DNA from 3 places in the Lentzea kristufekii genome. Region 2 is predicted to be linked to each of the others. Evidence: riboswitches for the same ligand, from Rfam matches in the RefSeq annotation. Region 2 holds a riboswitch; each other region holds the start of a gene.
What was found. Region 2 has a riboswitch for glycine ahead of gcvP (aminomethyl-transferring glycine dehydrogenase). Riboswitches for the same ligand answer to the same signal wherever they lie in the genome.
Positions count from the first base shown of each region.

Region 1: another riboswitch for glycine. It lies ahead of gcvH (glycine cleavage system protein GcvH); the one in region 2 lies ahead of gcvP (aminomethyl-transferring glycine dehydrogenase).
Region 3: another riboswitch for glycine. It lies ahead of gcvT (glycine cleavage system aminomethyltransferase GcvT); the one in region 2 lies ahead of gcvP (aminomethyl-transferring glycine dehydrogenase).

Region 1 covers NZ_JAXAVV010000026.1:114,305-119,559, forward strand. The annotation lists gene SK571_RS37995 (TetR/AcrR family transcriptional regulator) at 1-110, shown strand, start outside; gene ald (alanine dehydrogenase) at 183-1,295, opposite strand; glycine riboswitch at 1,521-1,613, shown strand; gene gcvH (glycine cleavage system protein GcvH) at 1,677-2,060, shown strand; gene SK571_RS38010 (L-serine ammonia-lyase) at 2,089-3,453, shown strand; gene SK571_RS38015 (winged helix-turn-helix transcriptional regulator) at 3,535-3,888, opposite strand; gene SK571_RS38020 (TROVE domain-containing protein) at 3,965-5,255, opposite strand, start outside.
Region 2 covers NZ_JAXAVV010000014.1:235,572-240,826, forward strand. The annotation lists gene gcvP (aminomethyl-transferring glycine dehydrogenase) at 1-2,425, opposite strand, end outside; glycine riboswitch at 2,474-2,580, opposite strand; glycine riboswitch at 2,584-2,679, opposite strand; gene SK571_RS27980 (Clp protease N-terminal domain-containing protein) at 2,736-3,707, opposite strand; gene SK571_RS27985 (MerR family transcriptional regulator) at 3,795-4,361, opposite strand; gene SK571_RS27990 (bifunctional nuclease family protein) at 4,691-5,164, opposite strand.
Region 3 covers NZ_JAXAVV010000001.1:233,077-238,331, reverse strand. The annotation lists gene SK571_RS01205 (hypothetical protein) at 233-412, shown strand; gene SK571_RS01200 (transcriptional regulator) at 577-1,068, shown strand; gene SK571_RS01195 (hypothetical protein) at 1,266-1,619, shown strand; gene SK571_RS01190 (DUF3817 domain-containing protein) at 1,634-1,936, shown strand; glycine riboswitch at 1,982-2,072, shown strand; glycine riboswitch at 2,074-2,164, shown strand; gene gcvT (glycine cleavage system aminomethyltransferase GcvT) at 2,264-3,358, shown strand; gene glyA (serine hydroxymethyltransferase) at 3,372-4,637, shown strand; gene SK571_RS01175 (COG4315 family predicted lipoprotein) at 4,802-5,255, opposite strand, start outside.

The sequences.
Region 1 (5,255 bases), on a different contig from region 2:
TCGCGATGCTGGACGAGAGCGAGTTGTGGTCGCTTGAGCGCCAGTTCGAGTTCGGGCTGGACTGCGTGATCGAGGGCGTCAAGGCGAAGCTGGAGGCGTTGCGGTCGTGAGCACCGGCGCCGGACAGGCGAAACCCCCGCAGCGATTCACGCGTGCGGGGGCCTCAGTCATCCAGTTGGCTTTCAGACGACGGTCTCCAGCGGCGTGTGCACGAGCCCGGTCGCCTCGGCCACCGGGCCGTTGGTCAGCAGACCGGCGTGGACGTTCAGGCCCAGGGCGAGCGAACGGTCGTCCTTGAGCGCCTTCTCCCAGCCCTTGTCGGCCAGCGCGACGGCGTAGGGCAGCGTCACGTTGGTCAGCGCGTAGGTCGAGGTGCGCGGGACGGCGCCCGGCATGTTCGCGACGCAGTAGAACACCGAGTTGTGGACCTCGTAGGTCGGCTCGGCGTGCGTGGTGGCGCGGGAGTCCTCGAAGCAACCGCCCTGGTCGATGGCGATGTCGACGAGCACCGAACCCGGCTTCATCTCGGCGACGAGCGCGTTCGAGACGAGCTTCGGGGCCGCGGCACCGGGGACGAGCACGGCACCGATGACCAGGTCGGCCTCGCGGACGGCCTGCTCGATCGCGAACGAGTTCGAGGCGAGCGTGCGCAGACGGCCCTGGAACTGGGCGTCGATCTGGCGCAGGCGGTCGACGTTGGTGTCGAGGATCTGCACGTCCGCGCCCATGCCGACGGCGATGGTGGCCGCGTTGACGCCCGCCACGCCGCCGCCGATCACGACCACGCGGGCCGGGGCGACACCGGGGACGCCGCCGGGCAGCACGCCGCGGCCGCCGGAGGGCTTCATCAGCGCGAACGCGCCGACCTGCGGGGCCAGCCGGCCCGCGACCTCGGACATCGGGGCGAGCAGCGGCAGCGCGCGGTTCGGCAGCTGCACGGTCTCGTAGGCGATGGCCGTGGTGCCGGACGCGAGCAGCGCCTCGGTCAGCGGCTTGTCGGCGGCGAGGTGCAGGTACGTGAAGAGGGTCTGGCCGGCGCGGAGACGGGGGTACTCCTCGGCGATCGGCTCCTTGACCTTGAGGACCAGGTCGCCCTCGGCCCAGACGTCGTCGGCGGTCGCGAGGACCTTGGCGCCCGCGGCGAGGTACTCCTCGTCGGTGATCGCGGAACCGAGACCGGCGCCCTGCTCGACGTAGACGTCGTGCCCGCGGCTGGTCAGCTCGTGCGCACCGGCAGGGGTGAGAGCGACGCGGTACTCGTGGTTCTTGATCTCGCGAGGAACTGCGATCCGCACGATGACTCCTCCGTTCGGTGGCTGACATCTCACAATGTGAGGCAGCCACAAGGTCATGTCACTGTGCAGATCGCACTATCTGATACCCCGCTGGTTGTTCATCTGGGACAAAGCGACCTGAGGCCGGTTCGCGTTCCGCTCGACCGTCCCGCGTTGACACTCGGCGGGGGCCGCACATAGCGTTCGCCCCGGACAACTGAACACCGGCCGCGGCGCGCCAGCGCCAGAACCCGCGTGGGAGAGACCTCGACGAACTGGTCGAGGCGCCGAAGGGGCAAGCTCCCGCACACTCTCAGGCAGCAAGACCACCCGGGGTAGGCAACTCTGCACGGCGGAGGGGGCGCAAGTTTCCTGACCCGTCACAGCCAGAGGAGTCGCGCCGTGGAGTTCCCCGAGAACCTGCTCTACACCGTCGAGCACGAGTGGGTCGACTGGACGCCTGGCACCCAGGACCCGCTGACCTGCGGAATCACCGAGTACGCGGCTGACGCGCTCGGCGACATCGTCTTCATCCAGCTGCCCGAGGTCGGTGCCGAGGTCGTCACCAACGAGGTCTGCGGCGAGCTGGAGTCCACCAAGTCCGTGAGCGACCTGTTCTCGCCCGTCACCGGTGAGGTGATCGAGGTCAACAGCGCCGTCGTGGACGACCCGGCCGTCGTGAACAGCGACCCGTACGGCGCCGGCTGGCTGTTCAAGGTCCGCGTCGACTCGGCCGAGAACCTCCTCACGGCGGCGAAGTACGCCGAGCTCACCAAGTCTGACTGACCGCCCCACCACCACGAAGGACTGATCAGTGGCGATCAGCGTTTTCGACCTTTTCTCCGTCGGCATCGGACCGTCCAGCTCCCACACGGTCGGACCGATGCGCGCGGCCGCGATGTTCGTCGAGAAGCTCGGCGCGCGTGCGTCCGAAGTGGACCGCGTGCACGTCGAGCTGTTCGGCTCGCTCGGTGCGACCGGACACGGCCACGGCAGCCCCAAGGCCGTGTTCCTCGGCCTCGAAGGCAACCTCCCCGAAGAAGTCGATCCCACCGCCGCGGCCGCCCGCGTCGAGGAGATCATCTCCACCGGGCGGCTGAAGCTCGGCGGCACGCACGAGATCGGCTTCGTGCACGACCGCGACCTCGTCATGCACCGCCGCAAGTCACTCCCGTTGCACCCCAACGGGATGAGCTTCGAGGCGTTCGCGGACGGCAAGTCGGTCGAGCACGCCGTCTACTACTCGATCGGCGGCGGTTTCGTCGTCGACGAGAACGCCAGCGGCACCGACCGGATCAAGCCGGACTCCACGCCGTTGCCGCACCCGTTCCTGACCGGCGACCAGCTCCTCGCGCGCTGCCGCGAGACCGGCCTGTCGATCAGCGAGATCATGATGGCCAACGAGCTGTCGTGGCGAACGGAAGCCGAGATCCGCCAAGGACTTCTGCACATCTGGCACGTCATGCAGGAGTGCGTCGAACGCGGCTGCAACGAGCACGGCATCCTGCCCGGCGGCCTGAAGGTCCGCCGCCGCGCCGCCGAAATGCGCAAGACGCTGGAGAAGGAGCACTTCGTCACCGACCCGTTGCGGGTCATGGACTGGGTGACGCTCTTCGCGCTGGCCGTCAACGAGGAGAACGCGGCGGGCGGGCGTGTCGTCACCGCGCCGACCAACGGCGCGGCCGGCATCGTCCCGGCGGTCCTGCACTACTACACGAAGTTCGTGCCGGGAGCGTCCGACGACGGCGTGGTCAGGTTCCTGCTGACCGCAGGTGCGATCGGCGTGCTGTTCAAGGAGAACGCGTCGATCTCCGGTGCCGAGGTCGGTTGCCAGGGCGAGGTCGGCTCGGCCTGCTCGATGGCCGCCGGCGGCCTCGCCGAGGTGCTCGGCGGCACCCCCGAGCAGGTCGAGAACGCCGCCGAGATCGCCATGGAGCACAACCTCGGCCTGACGTGCGACCCGATCGGCGGCCTGGTGCAGATCCCGTGCATCGAACGCAACGCCGTCGCGTCCATCAAGGCCATCACGGCCGTGCGCATGGCTTTGCGGGGCGACGGTTCGCACTTCGTGTCGCTCGACAAGGTCATCAAGACCATGCGGGACACCGGCAAGGACATGTCGGTGAAGTACAAGGAGACAGCTCGCGGCGGACTCGCCGTGAACGTCATCGAGTGCTGATCTCCAACACGCGCTGCGCGTTCCGGTTGTCCAATCCGGACGGCGGAACGCGCAGCGCGGGGAAGAGCGAGCTCGTACCGCTCAGCGGGCGTCGTACGCGGCCTGCGCGGCCAGCACCTCGGGCATGCGGCCCTCGAGCAGGTGGATCAGCGACAGCAACCGCTCGGCCGTGTCGCGGCCCAGCGGCGTGAGGCTGTAGTCGACGCGGGGCGGGTTCGTGTTCTGGGCTTCCCGGAGCACGAGCCCGTCGCGCTCCAGCGCCTGCAACGTCTGGGACAGCATCTTCTCGCTGACCCCGTCGACGCGGCGGCGCAGCTCGTTGAAGCGCAGCTGCCCGTCGGCGAGCGCGGTCAGCGTCAGGCTGCCCCACCTGCCGGTGATGTGCTCCAGCGTGGGACGCGACGGGCACGCTTTCGCGAACACGTTGTAGTCCATAGCGGGATCATACCTGGTCACAACGCTAACTGAAAGTAAGTGTGAGAGCTCTCCGCGTCGGGAGAGCTCTCACACATCAGAACGGCCAGGTGGCGTTCTGACCTGCTTCGAGCAAGGGGACCATGCGAAAAGTGGCGTCCGTGAGGCCGCCAAATTCGTGCCGGTTCGCCTTGCCGGTGGCGTACGCGGCGTTGCGGTAGCCACCGAGGTTGAACCCGTAGATCGGCACGTGCGCGGGCACGACGTCCGAGACACCCTGCCCGTGGTACCCGGACATCGTCTGCATGTCCGAGATGACGAACACGCGGTCGTGGCCCCGGTAGGAGCGCTTCAGCGACCCGACGATGTCGGTGCCGTGCCCGACCTCGCCGATTCGCTTGAGGAACCGGTCGACCTCGCGGATGACCGATGCGCCCGGCTTGACGTCGTGCCGGAACGTGCCGTCCGCGAACCCGACCACGTCGACCTGCTCGCCCTTCGCGCCCAGTGCGACGCCGAACACCGCCGCGGCCTTCGCCGGGGTGACCTTCGACCGCGCCGAGATCGCGCCGGTCGTCATCGACGCCGAGGTGTCGACGAGGATCAGCGAGCGGCCGGGCAGGGCGGGCAGGTTCGACAGCGACGCCTGCAGTGCCTGGTCCAGGGCGTGGCCCCAGCGCAGGCTCGGCGCCGCCTCGTAGGCGGACAGGAAGCGGAACGGGAACTGCCGCGAGCGCGCCACCTGACCGGGGTCGGCCAGTCGAGCGGCGACAGCGGCCGCGGCCTCGTCGGACATGCCGGCCTCGTCGAAGTTCCTGAGGTTCCTGAGCGCGGCCATGTACCCCATGGACGGCGCGAGCGCCTCCCACACCTCGCGAGTCAGCGGTCCCTGCAGCCAGCCGGCCACGGACTCCCACGTCATCCCCGCCCGGCGCAGCACGTCGACGGCGTCGGGACGTTCGAACAGCGCGCGGCGCTGCTCGACCGGCCACGCCATCAGCTCCCGCCGTGCCGCGATCACGCGCAGGTCGGCGGGCACGTCGGCGTCGGCGGAACGGCGGCGGTCCAGCACGTGCTGGAAGAGCGCGCCCTGCCACGGAGCGGCAGGCGAGGGGTGCGCGAGGTTCAGCACGTCGGCCATGCGGAAGCCACGGGCGTCGCTGTCCCACTTGAGGACCGCGCGCTCGTTGTAGAGGCGCCCGACGGCGTCGGCGATGCCGCGCTTGATCGGCTTCGGCACGCGCCGGCCGTTCTGGCTCGTCCAGTAGGCGAGGAGTTCGCCTGGCTCGTCGGCGCGCTGCAGCACGGAGGCCACGACGGCGCGGTTGGTGACGCCGGCGTCGGACTCGGCCACGAGGCGCGCGAGCACGAACTCGGCCGCGCCGACG
Region 2 (5,255 bases):
CCACGTAGTTCGCGGCCGCCACGGCGGTCAGGGTCGCGCGGCGCAGGCCGTCGCCGCCCATCATGCGCACGTACGCCCACGAGATCGGCAGGATCGACGCGGAACCCCACGGGGCGCCCGAGATCGGGCCGACACCGGTGGCCGGTCCCGCGGTCGGCTGCAGCGGGTGGTTCGGCAGGAACGGGGCGAGGTGGGACTTCACACCGATCGGGCCGACGCCGGGGCCACCGCCGCCGTGCGGGATGCAGAACGTCTTGTGCAGGTTCAGGTGCGAGACGTCCGAGCCGAACTTGCCGTAGCGGGCCAGGCCGATCAACGCGTTGAGGTTCGCGCCGTCGACGTACACCTGACCGCCCGCGTCGTGGACCAGGCCGCAGACCTCGCGGACGGTGTCCTCGTACACGCCGTGCGTCGACGGGTAGGTGATCATGATCGCGGCGAGGTCGTCGGCGTGCTCGGCGACCGTGGTGCGCAGATGGCCCATGTCGATGTTGCCCTTGTCGTCGCACTTCACGACGACGACGCGCATACCGGCCATGACGGCGGACGCGGCGTTGGTGCCGTGGGCGGACGACGGGATCAGGCAGACGTCGCGGTCGGCGTTGCCGTTCGCGCGGTGGTAGGCGCGGATCGCGAGCAGGCCCGCGAACTCACCCTGCGAACCGGCGTTGGGCTGCAGCGACACCGCGTCGTAGCCGGTGACCTCGGCGAGCCAGGCCTCCAGGTCCGAGACGATCTTCAGCAGGCCCTTGGCGTCCTCGACCGGCGCGAACGGGTGCAGCGTCGAGAACTCCGGCCACGTGATGGACTCCATCTCCGCGGTGGCGTTCAGCTTCATCGTGCAGGAGCCGAGCGGGATCATGCTGCGGTCCAGGGCGACGTCCTTGTCGGACAACGCGCGCAGGTAGCGCAGCAGCGCGGTCTCGGAGCGGTGCGCGTGGAAGACCGGGTGGGTCAGGTAGTCCGAGGTGCGGCGCAGGTCGGCCGGGATGCCGTCGGCGGTGTCGGCGTCGATGGCGTCCACATCGGACCCCGTGACACCGAAGGCCTCCCACACCGCGACGATGTGCGCACGCGTCGTCTTCTCGTCGCAAGCGATTGCCACGACGTCGTCGTCGACCTTGCGGAGGTTGATGCCGGCCTCGCGCGCCTTCTCGACGACAGCGGCGGCCTGGCCCTCGACGCGCACCTGGACGGTGTCGAAGAACTCGCCGTGCACGACGTCGAGCCCGGCCTCGCACAGGCCCGTGGCGAGCACGGTGGCCAGGCGGTGCACGCGGGTCGCGATCGAACGCAGGCCCTCGGGACCGTGGTAGACGGCGTACATGGACGCGATCACGGCCAGCAGCACCTGCGCGGTGCAGATGTTCGACGTGGCCTTCTCGCGGCGGATGTGCTGCTCGCGCGTCTGCAGGGCCAGGCGGTAGGCCAGCGAGCCGTCGGCGTCGACGGAGACACCGACGAGACGGCCGGGCAGCTGACGCTCCAGACCGGACCGGACGGCCATGTAGCCGGCGTGCGGGCCACCGAAGCCGATCGGCACGCCGAAGCGCTGCGTGGTGCCGATGACGACGTCCGCGCCGATCTCACCCGGCGCGCGCAGCAGCGTCAGCGCCAGCAGGTCGGCGACGACGACGGCCTGGGCGCCGGCGGCGTGGATCTCCTCGATCAACGCGGCCTGGTCGCGCACCACACCGGACGCGCCGGGGTACGACAGCAGCACGCCGAAGAAGTCGCCACCCAGGCCCAGTCCCTCGATGCCCTGCGACAGGTCCGCGACGACGATCTCGATGCCCAGCGGCTCGGCGCGCGTCTCGATGACGGCCAGCGTCTGCGGCAGCGTGTCGGCGTCGATGACGAACTTGTTCGACTTGGACTTGCCGGCGCGGCGCACCAGCGTCATCGCCTCGGCGGCGGCGGTCGACTCGTCCAGCATGGACGCGTTCGCGACCGGCAGGCCCGTCAGGTCGCCGACCATGGTCTGGAAGTTCAGCAGCGCTTCGAGGCGCCCCTGCGAGATCTCCGGCTGGTACGGCGTGTACGCGGTGTACCAGGCGGGCGACTCGAGCACGTTGCGCAGGATCACGCCCGGCGTCACGGTGTCGTAGTAGCCGAGGCCGATCATCTGCGTCATCGGGCGGTTCTGCGAGGCGAGCTCACGGAGCTCGGCCAGCGCCTCGGTCTCGGTGGCCGGGGCGGGCAGGTCCAGCACGAGGTCGCGCTCGTGAATGGACGAAGGCACCGCGTGCTGCGCCAGCTCCTCGAGCGAACCGACGCCGATGACGTCGAGGATGCGCGCGAGTTCGGCGGGGCGCGGACCCACGTGCCGGTCGGCGAACGGGGTGCCGTGCTCGAGAGCGGCGAGCGGAATCCGGAGGGGGTGGGCCCCCTGCTGGGGGTCGGTATTAACAGAGTCCTGCGTCATCAAACGCCTCCGGGGGCTGCGGGCACACGTGTCCTGGTGCCCTCCCCGCTCTGTCCGTACCCCGAGGGGCGCCTGAGAGGTTCACCCACCGGTCAGGATGGGCTTTCACCGTCGGCGGGATCGCCAGAAAACACCTGGTGATCCACTTTCCAGAGGCGTCTCGCTCGGCGGTCCTGGATGCCTGAGAGGTTCCCGGGGAGGGACTTGCTCCTTCGGCGCCGGGCTCGGGGCCCGGTCTCTCCCGCCAGAGTTCAGCGACTACCCGAGAAGAATACCCGCAGGCAGCTCAGGTAGTCCCTAGGGACGCGACCTACATCTCAGTCCGAAGACCGGCGAGCGCCCCGGCGACCGGGTCCGCGGGGTCGTCGCGCAACGCCACGAGCAGATGCGTGGTGCCCACGACGGCGTCGCCGCGACGGGCCGCGACGAGCTTCGCCCGTTCCACCGCACGCTCCACCTTGCCGCCGCTGACGGGCAACGCTGCCAGGTCGATTCCCGCCTCGCGCAACGCCGCCGCCCCGCCCGACTCGAACTCCGGCTTCAGCCTCCTGCCCGCCACCTCCAACTGGCGGTCGACCGACACCACCGCCTCCACCAGATCGCGGGACGACACCTCTCGCCTCGCGGCCACGGCCAGCCGTCCGGCCTCGTTGCGCACGACGGTCAGCACCGGCCCGCCCAGCCCCTGGCCGCGCGCGACCCAGCGCAGCAGCCAGCGCACGTACCCGCCGCCGGAGTCCCCCTCAAGTGCTCCCGCCTTGCGCAGCAACCGCACGGCGGGCGCTTCCTCGATCTCCGCGTAGGGCCGCGTGGCATCGGCCCGCACCGCGGCGGCCACCGCCTCGACGTCGACTCCGCGCAGCACGAACAGGTCGGCGGCACGTCCGGAACCCTGTTCCAGCAACGCGAGCGAGAGGTGGGTCGTGGTCAGCACGCCGTCGCCGGCCCGTGCGACCGCCGCGAGCAGACACTCCTCCAGAGCGCGGCTGACGGGCGGCACGGTCTCGAGGAGGAGGCGGTCGCAGGCGACGTTCATCAACGCCGTGACGTCCGGATGAGCCTCGGGAACGACGCCACCGTCGACGTCCGCCCAGTGCTCGTGCCCCCGCGCCATCGCCTGGGCCCGCAGCGACTTCACGCCGAGCTTGCGGCCGGGTCCGACGGTGTCGATCAGCGAGATCAGCAGGTTCTCGGTGCCGAGGAAGCCGAACTCCAGCCGGACCGCGCGCTGCGCCGCCGCTTCCAGCACCTTCACGACCTGATAGGAGGGGGTGATCGTCATGCCGGAAACGCTAGGGAACAACAAGATCCGGGCGCTTCCGCCGACCGGCCACTCACCAGCGCCAGTCGGCCACGATCATCAGGCCGGTCAGCCGGTGGCGCGCTCGCGACGCCGGCGGGTCAGCTCGTCCTCGGTCATCGGGGCGATCTCGACGCCGTCCGCACGTTCGGCCGGGAACTCGTGGATCGTGCCGGAGATCTCCCGCATCGCACCGCTGACCGCGATGCCGAACACGCCCTGGCCGCCCTGCAGCAGGTCGACGACCTCTTCGGGCGAGGTGCACTCGTAGACGGTGGTGCCGTCGGAGAAGAGCGTGATCTTCGCCAGGTCCTGCACGCCGCGGCGGCGCAGGTGGTCGACCGCGACCCTGATGTTCTGCAAGGAGACACCGGTGTCCAGCAGCCGCTTCACGACCTTGAGCACCAGGATGTCCTTGAAGGAGTACAACCGCTGGCTGCCGGAGCCGTGCGCCATCCTTATCGTCGGCGCGACCAGACCGGTCCTTGCCCAGTAGTCGAGCTGCCGGTACGTGATGCCCGCGATCTGACATGCCGCGGGTCCTCGGTAACCGACGAGCTCGTCCGGCAGCGAGGAGTCCGGGAACAGTTCACCCTGCAGCCCGGATTCGGCCCTCAAGGGCGCTTCCTCGACCACGCCTGCCTCCCCTCGGAACGGCCACGAAACTCATGACCGTCAAGCCGCCGCGTCCACTTCCGCGAAGCAGCGACGTCCACTCGAGTTCGACGGTAAGACCGGTCCGATGGCAGGTCAACGCGACGCGCGGGGAGATGCGACCCTCAACCTGAGGTAGAGAGTCATACCCTCACCCGAACGAGCACGTTCAGGTGACGTTTAGTGATCGTTTAGCGATCAATGCGACCGTAAGTAGTCCAATCGAGGGACGTCCAAACGAACTGCCCTCACGTCTGCACGGGACGGAGTGCGACACCCTGAAAACTCAGGCGTCCGCACCCCCGCCGTGTCTACGTGTCCGCGCCGCGGAAGTCCTCGGGGGAGACGGAGTCGAGGAACTCGCGGAACTTCTCCACCTCGTCCTCCTGCTCGTCCGGGATGATCAGGCCCGCCTCGGCCAGCACGGACTCCTCGGCGTGGATCGGCACACCGACGCGCAACGCCAGCGCCACCGAGTCCGAAGGCCGCGCGGAGACCCGCACGTCGCCGTCGAACACCAGCTCCGCGAAGAACGTGCCCTCCTGCAGGTCGGTGATCCGGACCTGTTCGAGGTTGCGCCCCAGCGCCCCGATGACGTCCTTGAGGAGGTCGTGGGTGAGCGGTCGAGCAGGACGAACGCCCTGCTGCTCCAGCGCGATCGCCGTGGCTTCAACGCTGCCGATCCAGATGGGCAGGTACCGCTCGCCCTCGGTTTCGCGCAGAAGAAGGATCGGCTGGTTCTGGGGCAGCTCCACCCGCACGCCGACGACACGCATTTCGCTCATCGGGCCTCGCCTCCCTCTAATCCGTTCGGGGACGACCCGGTTTCACACCCGAGCATCCCCCGGCGTACCTCTCCGACGCTACCCGCCAAGC
Region 3 (5,255 bases), on a different contig from region 2:
GGGATGCGAGGGGCTGCGTGTTCACCTCGTGCCCAGGACATCGGCGCTGCTGGCGCCCGTCTTTAGCCGCCATTCGGGTGACGTTGGCCGCTGTGCAGGCGTGCGCCGCTGGCAGAACCTCGGGGGAGTTTGGCGTGGTCGTTGTTCATCGCAAGGGTGAATGAGGGACCATGACGGGTGACACGGGCGGTCCGCCGCCCGACCTGTGAACCACACGGACGGAGAGGTACCTGTGAACCTCAAGAAGGTGCTAGTGCTGGCGGGCGTCGCGCTGGTGCTGTTCCTCCTGATCACCCAGCCCGAGCAGTCCGCCTCGGCGGTGCAGCAGGTGCTCGGCTGGCTGCGTCAGGGCGCGGAGTCGATCATCACCTTCATCAGGAGCCTCTTCGGCACGGCCACCCCGCTCAGCTAGTGACGGTCGGTGATCCTCGGCCGTCCGCGTTGAGCCGGATGGGTGGAATGAGGCCAATCACGCACTGGTAACGGGTGTTCTGGGGATTCAGGGTCTGGCGATTGTCAGACCTACCGAATACCTTCCGCTGCAATGGCCGATCCCCGACCGACGAGGAGGCACATATGGTCGAGGACTCCGGGGTCCACGAGCTGTTGCAGCAGTGGGCGGCTGAACGGTCTGATGACGCAGAGATGCAGGAGGTGAACCGGATCAAGAACGCATGGCTCGCGGAGGCTCCCCCCTCGGCGCCAGGCATCCCCGTGCAGCGGGGAGGCAGGAGCGGGTCGCGTGGCTTGGTCAAGGTCGACTCGGCGGATCCGGCCTACGTGGCCGCGATGCGCAAGCGGGCGCCGGAGGCACCCGAGGCACTGCTCGCCGCCGCGGCGAGCTACTGGCAGCTGGTGGGCGACGTCGCCGAGGCCGAGCAGTGGTGGGACGCGGGCATCAGCCCGTTGGACCAGCGCGCGCTCGACTACCGCGCGGCGGGCCTGTCTCCTGCCGACCTCGGTCGGCGCCTGGGACCGATGACGGTTCTCCAGCACCTTCGCCGCGGTTCTGCCGCAGCCTGGTGCGTCGCACGTCTGCAGAGGCAGCGCCGGGACGGCGTGGCGTAGTGGGGAACGGGGCTCCACGATTGGGGCCCCTATGTTCGCGGAACGCGCTCACGGAAATCGTTTCGCGTGTTCTATGGGGGCCAAGCCCCCACGCCCCAGCCGGGGGCGAGCCCCCGGACCCCCACAGGGTGGCCTCCGTGAGGAGGCCTCACCCAAGTAGTGTGGAAGTCGTGCGCGGCCTCCTTACTCCCCAGCGTGTGCTGATCGCGTTCGCCTGTCTGGCGGCGCTGGTCGCCTGTTGCGGGCTCGCGTGGTGGCAGTGGCAGCGCTTCGAGTCCGCCAGCGGCACGTTCCAGAACCTCGGTTACGTGCTCCAGTGGCCGCTCTTCGGCCTCTTCCCCCTCTTCATGGTGTGGCGTTTCCGCCGTTTGTCGCGCCAGAACCGTGACGCGGATCTCGCACCGGAGCCGGTTGCGCCCGCTCCCCGCCCGGTGGCTACCGTTGACGCCGTCAAACCCGCGCCTGTCGAGCACTTCGACGACGAAGAAGACGCGGAGCTCGCGGCCTACAACCGCATGCTCGCGGACCTCAACGCGCGGGACGGTCGTTGAGCGAAGGCGGGCAGATGAAGGGTGCGTTGACCCGGTTCAGGGTCATGGCTTACGTGGTCGGAGTCTTCCTGTTGCTCCTGGTCGTGGCCATGGTGCTCAAGTACGCCGCGGACATGGACGGCGCGATGAAGGTCGTCGGCCCGATCCACGGCTTCCTCTACGCCATCTACCTGGTGATTTCGGTCGACCTGGCGCTGAAGCTGCGCTGGTCGATCAAGGGCACCGCGCTGGTGCTGGTCGCCGGCACGATCCCGTTCCTGTCCTTCTGGGCGGAGCGCAAGGTGGTCGAGAAGACTGCGCAGGGCGTCCCGCTGTGACGTTTGGCCTGCTAGCGTCTGGGGCTGACAACTGAACACGGCCGTCGATGTCGCGCGGAAGAGACCCCTTTCGAAGGGGCGCCGAAGGAGCAATCCCTCCCCGGAATCTCTCAGGCACAGATACCGCACGACGAAGGCAACTCTGGAAAGCAGGCTCATCAGCAGCCTCGCCCACGGTGCAAGTCGCGCTCCGCGCGGCGAAGCTCTCAGGCTCATGACAGAGGGGGAGGCTCGCTCTAGTGAGGAGTCTCCGATGGACCGTGTCATTCTTCTGATGCCTCAGCCGGCCGCGTCCGGCTCTTCGGCGCACCCTGGAGGAGCGTTCTGATGTCCCGCCTCACGCCTCTGAACGCCGAGCACGAGCAGCTCGGCGCGATGTTCACCGACTTCGCGGGCTGGCGGATGCCGCTGCGCTACTCGTCCGAGCTCGCGGAGCACCACGCGGTGCGCACGACCGCGGGCCTGTTCGACCTCACGCACATGGGTGAGATCGTCCTGACCGGACCGCAGGCCGGTGAGGCCCTCGACTACGCGCTGGTCGGCCACATCTCGGCACTGGCCGTCGGCAAGGCGCGCTACACGATGATCACCCAGGCCGACGGCGGCGTGATCGACGACCTGATCGTGTACCGCCTGGGCGACCAGGAGTTCATGGTCGTCGCGAACGCCTCGAACGCTCTGGTCGTCGCCGAGGCCCTGGTCGAGCGTGCCGCCGGGTTCGACACCGTCGTCACGGACGCCTCGACCGACTACGCGCTGATCGCGATCCAGGGCCCGAAGTCGGTCGAGATCCTCTCCGGCCTGACCGAGACCGACCTGTCGACGGTCAAGTACTACGCCTCGTACCCGTCCACCGTGGCCGGTGTCGACGCGCTGCTCGCCCGCACCGGGTACACCGGTGAGGAGGGCTTCGAGCTCTTCGTCGCGCCCGCCGACGCGCCCGCGGTCTGGGCGGCGTTGCTGGCCGCGGGCGAGGCGCACGAGCTCAAGCCGTGCGGTCTCGGCTGCCGCGACACGTTGCGTCTCGAAGCCGGGATGCCCTTGTACGGCAACGAACTCACGACGTCGCTGACGCCCTACAACGCGAACCTGGGCCGCGTGGTGAAGCTCGACAAGCCCGGCGACTTCGTGGGCCGCGAGGCGCTGACCAAGGTCGCCGAGTCCGGGGTGGACTCGGTCCTCGTCGGACTGAAGACGCCCGAGCGCCGCGCCCCGCGCCACGGCTACGCGGTGCTCGACGGCGACGAGGTCGTGGGCGAGGTGACGTCGGGCGCGCTGTCCCCGACCCTCGGCTACTCCGTCGCCATGGCCTACGTGTCGAAGGCCAGTGCCGAGCCCGGCACCTCACTGCTGGTGGACGTCCGCGGCAAGAAGCAGCCGGTCGAGGTCGTCGCACTTCCGTTCTACAAGCGCGCCAAGTAGGGAGATCCTCCAGATGTCCGACCAGTTCAACGCCTCCCTCGCGGAGTACGACCCCGAGGTGGCCGAGGCCGTTGCGGCCGAGCTGGCACGCCAGCAGGGCACGCTCGAGATGATCGCCTCGGAGAACTTCACGCCCGTCTCGGTGCTGCAGGCCCAGGGCTCCGTCCTCACCAACAAGTACGCGGAGGGCTACCCCGGCCGCCGCTACTACGGCGGCTGCGAGCACGTGGACGTCGTCGAGCGTCTCGCCATCGAGCGCATCAAGTCGCTCTTCGGCGCCGGTTTCGCGAACGTCCAGCCGCACTCGGGTGCGCAGGCCAACGCGGCCGCGATGTTCGCTCTGCTCCAGCCCGGCGACACGATCCTGGGCCTGGACCTCGCGCACGGCGGCCACCTGACGCACGGCATGCGCATCAACTTCTCCGGCAAGCTCTACAACGTCGTGCCGTACCACGTCGCGGACTCCGACGGCCGCGTCGACATGGCCGAGGTCGAGCGCCTGGCGCAGGAGCACCGGCCGAAGCTGATCGTCGCCGGCTGGTCCGCCTACCCGCGCCAGCTGGACTTCGCCGAGTTCCGCCGCATCGCGGACTCGGTCGAGGCGTACCTGATGGTCGACATGGCGCACTTCGCCGGCCTCGTGGCCGCCGACCTGCACCCGTCGCCCGTGCCGCACGCGCACGTCACGACGACCACGACCCACAAGACCCTCGGCGGTCCCCGTGGCGGCGTGATCCTGTCGAACGACGCCGACATCGCCAAGAAGATCAACTCGGCGGTGTTCCCCGGCCAGCAGGGCGGCCCGCTGGAGCACGTGATCGCGGCCAAGGCGGTGGCGTTCAAGCACGCCGCCTCGCCGGAGTTCGCGGACCGCCAGCGCCGCACGCTCGAGGGCGCGCGGATCCTGGCCGAGCGCCTGTCGCAGGCGGACGTCGCGGCGGCCGGCGTGAAGGTGCTGACCGGGGGCACGGACGTGCACCTGGTCCTCGTCGACCTGGTCAACTCCGAGCTGGACGGCAAGCAGGCCGAGGACGTGCTGCACCAGATCGGCATCACGGTCAACCGCAACGCCGTGCCGAACGACCCGCGCCCGCCGATGGTGACGTCCGGCCTGCGGATCGGTACGCCGGCGCTCGCGACCCGCGGGTTCGGCGAGGTGGACTTCACCGAGGTCGCCGACGTGATCGCGGAGGCCCTGAAGCCGGGCGCGGCGATCGACGAGCTGCGTGCGCGCGTCGAGGTGCTGGCGGCGAAGCACCCGCTGTACTCCACGCTCTGACGCTGAACCACGAGGGGCGCCACCGGAAGATCCGGTGGCGCCCCTCGCGTTTGTGATCCGAGAGCGAAACGACGGGAACCCCGGCCCCTTCCCCAGGGCCGGGGTTTCACCATGTCAGGGTGATGTGTGTTTCAGGTGGACCGTCCTAATGGGATGCTGTGGGGTTAGGCGGCGGGTGCCGTGACGCCAGGGGGCAGGCATTCCACGTTGCGCTTGCCGTCAGGCTGGATCACGAACCAGGTACCGCCGACGCCCTGACCCTTCCAGGCACCCGGCTTCGGGTCCTGGGAGTAGGCGTACAGCGCCCAGCCGTCGATCGCGACCTGCTTCTTGCCGTCAGCGCGCGTGATCAGCGAGACCAGCTTCGAGTCGATGCCCTCGACCTGCGGGATCGTGTCCGCGAGGAGCGGAGGCCACGTCACTGCACACTGGTTGTTGCAGTTGGACTTGCCTTCCGGCTTCGGGGTGTCCTTGTCGAAGCGGTACATCGTGCGGCCGTCGCCGTCCTGGACCACGAGGCCCATCTTGTCGACGGGCTTGCCGACCAGCTTCAAGGAACTCACCGGAGCGGCGGCCGGGGGCTGCGCGGCGGGAGGCTGCGCGGCCGGGGTTTCCGGG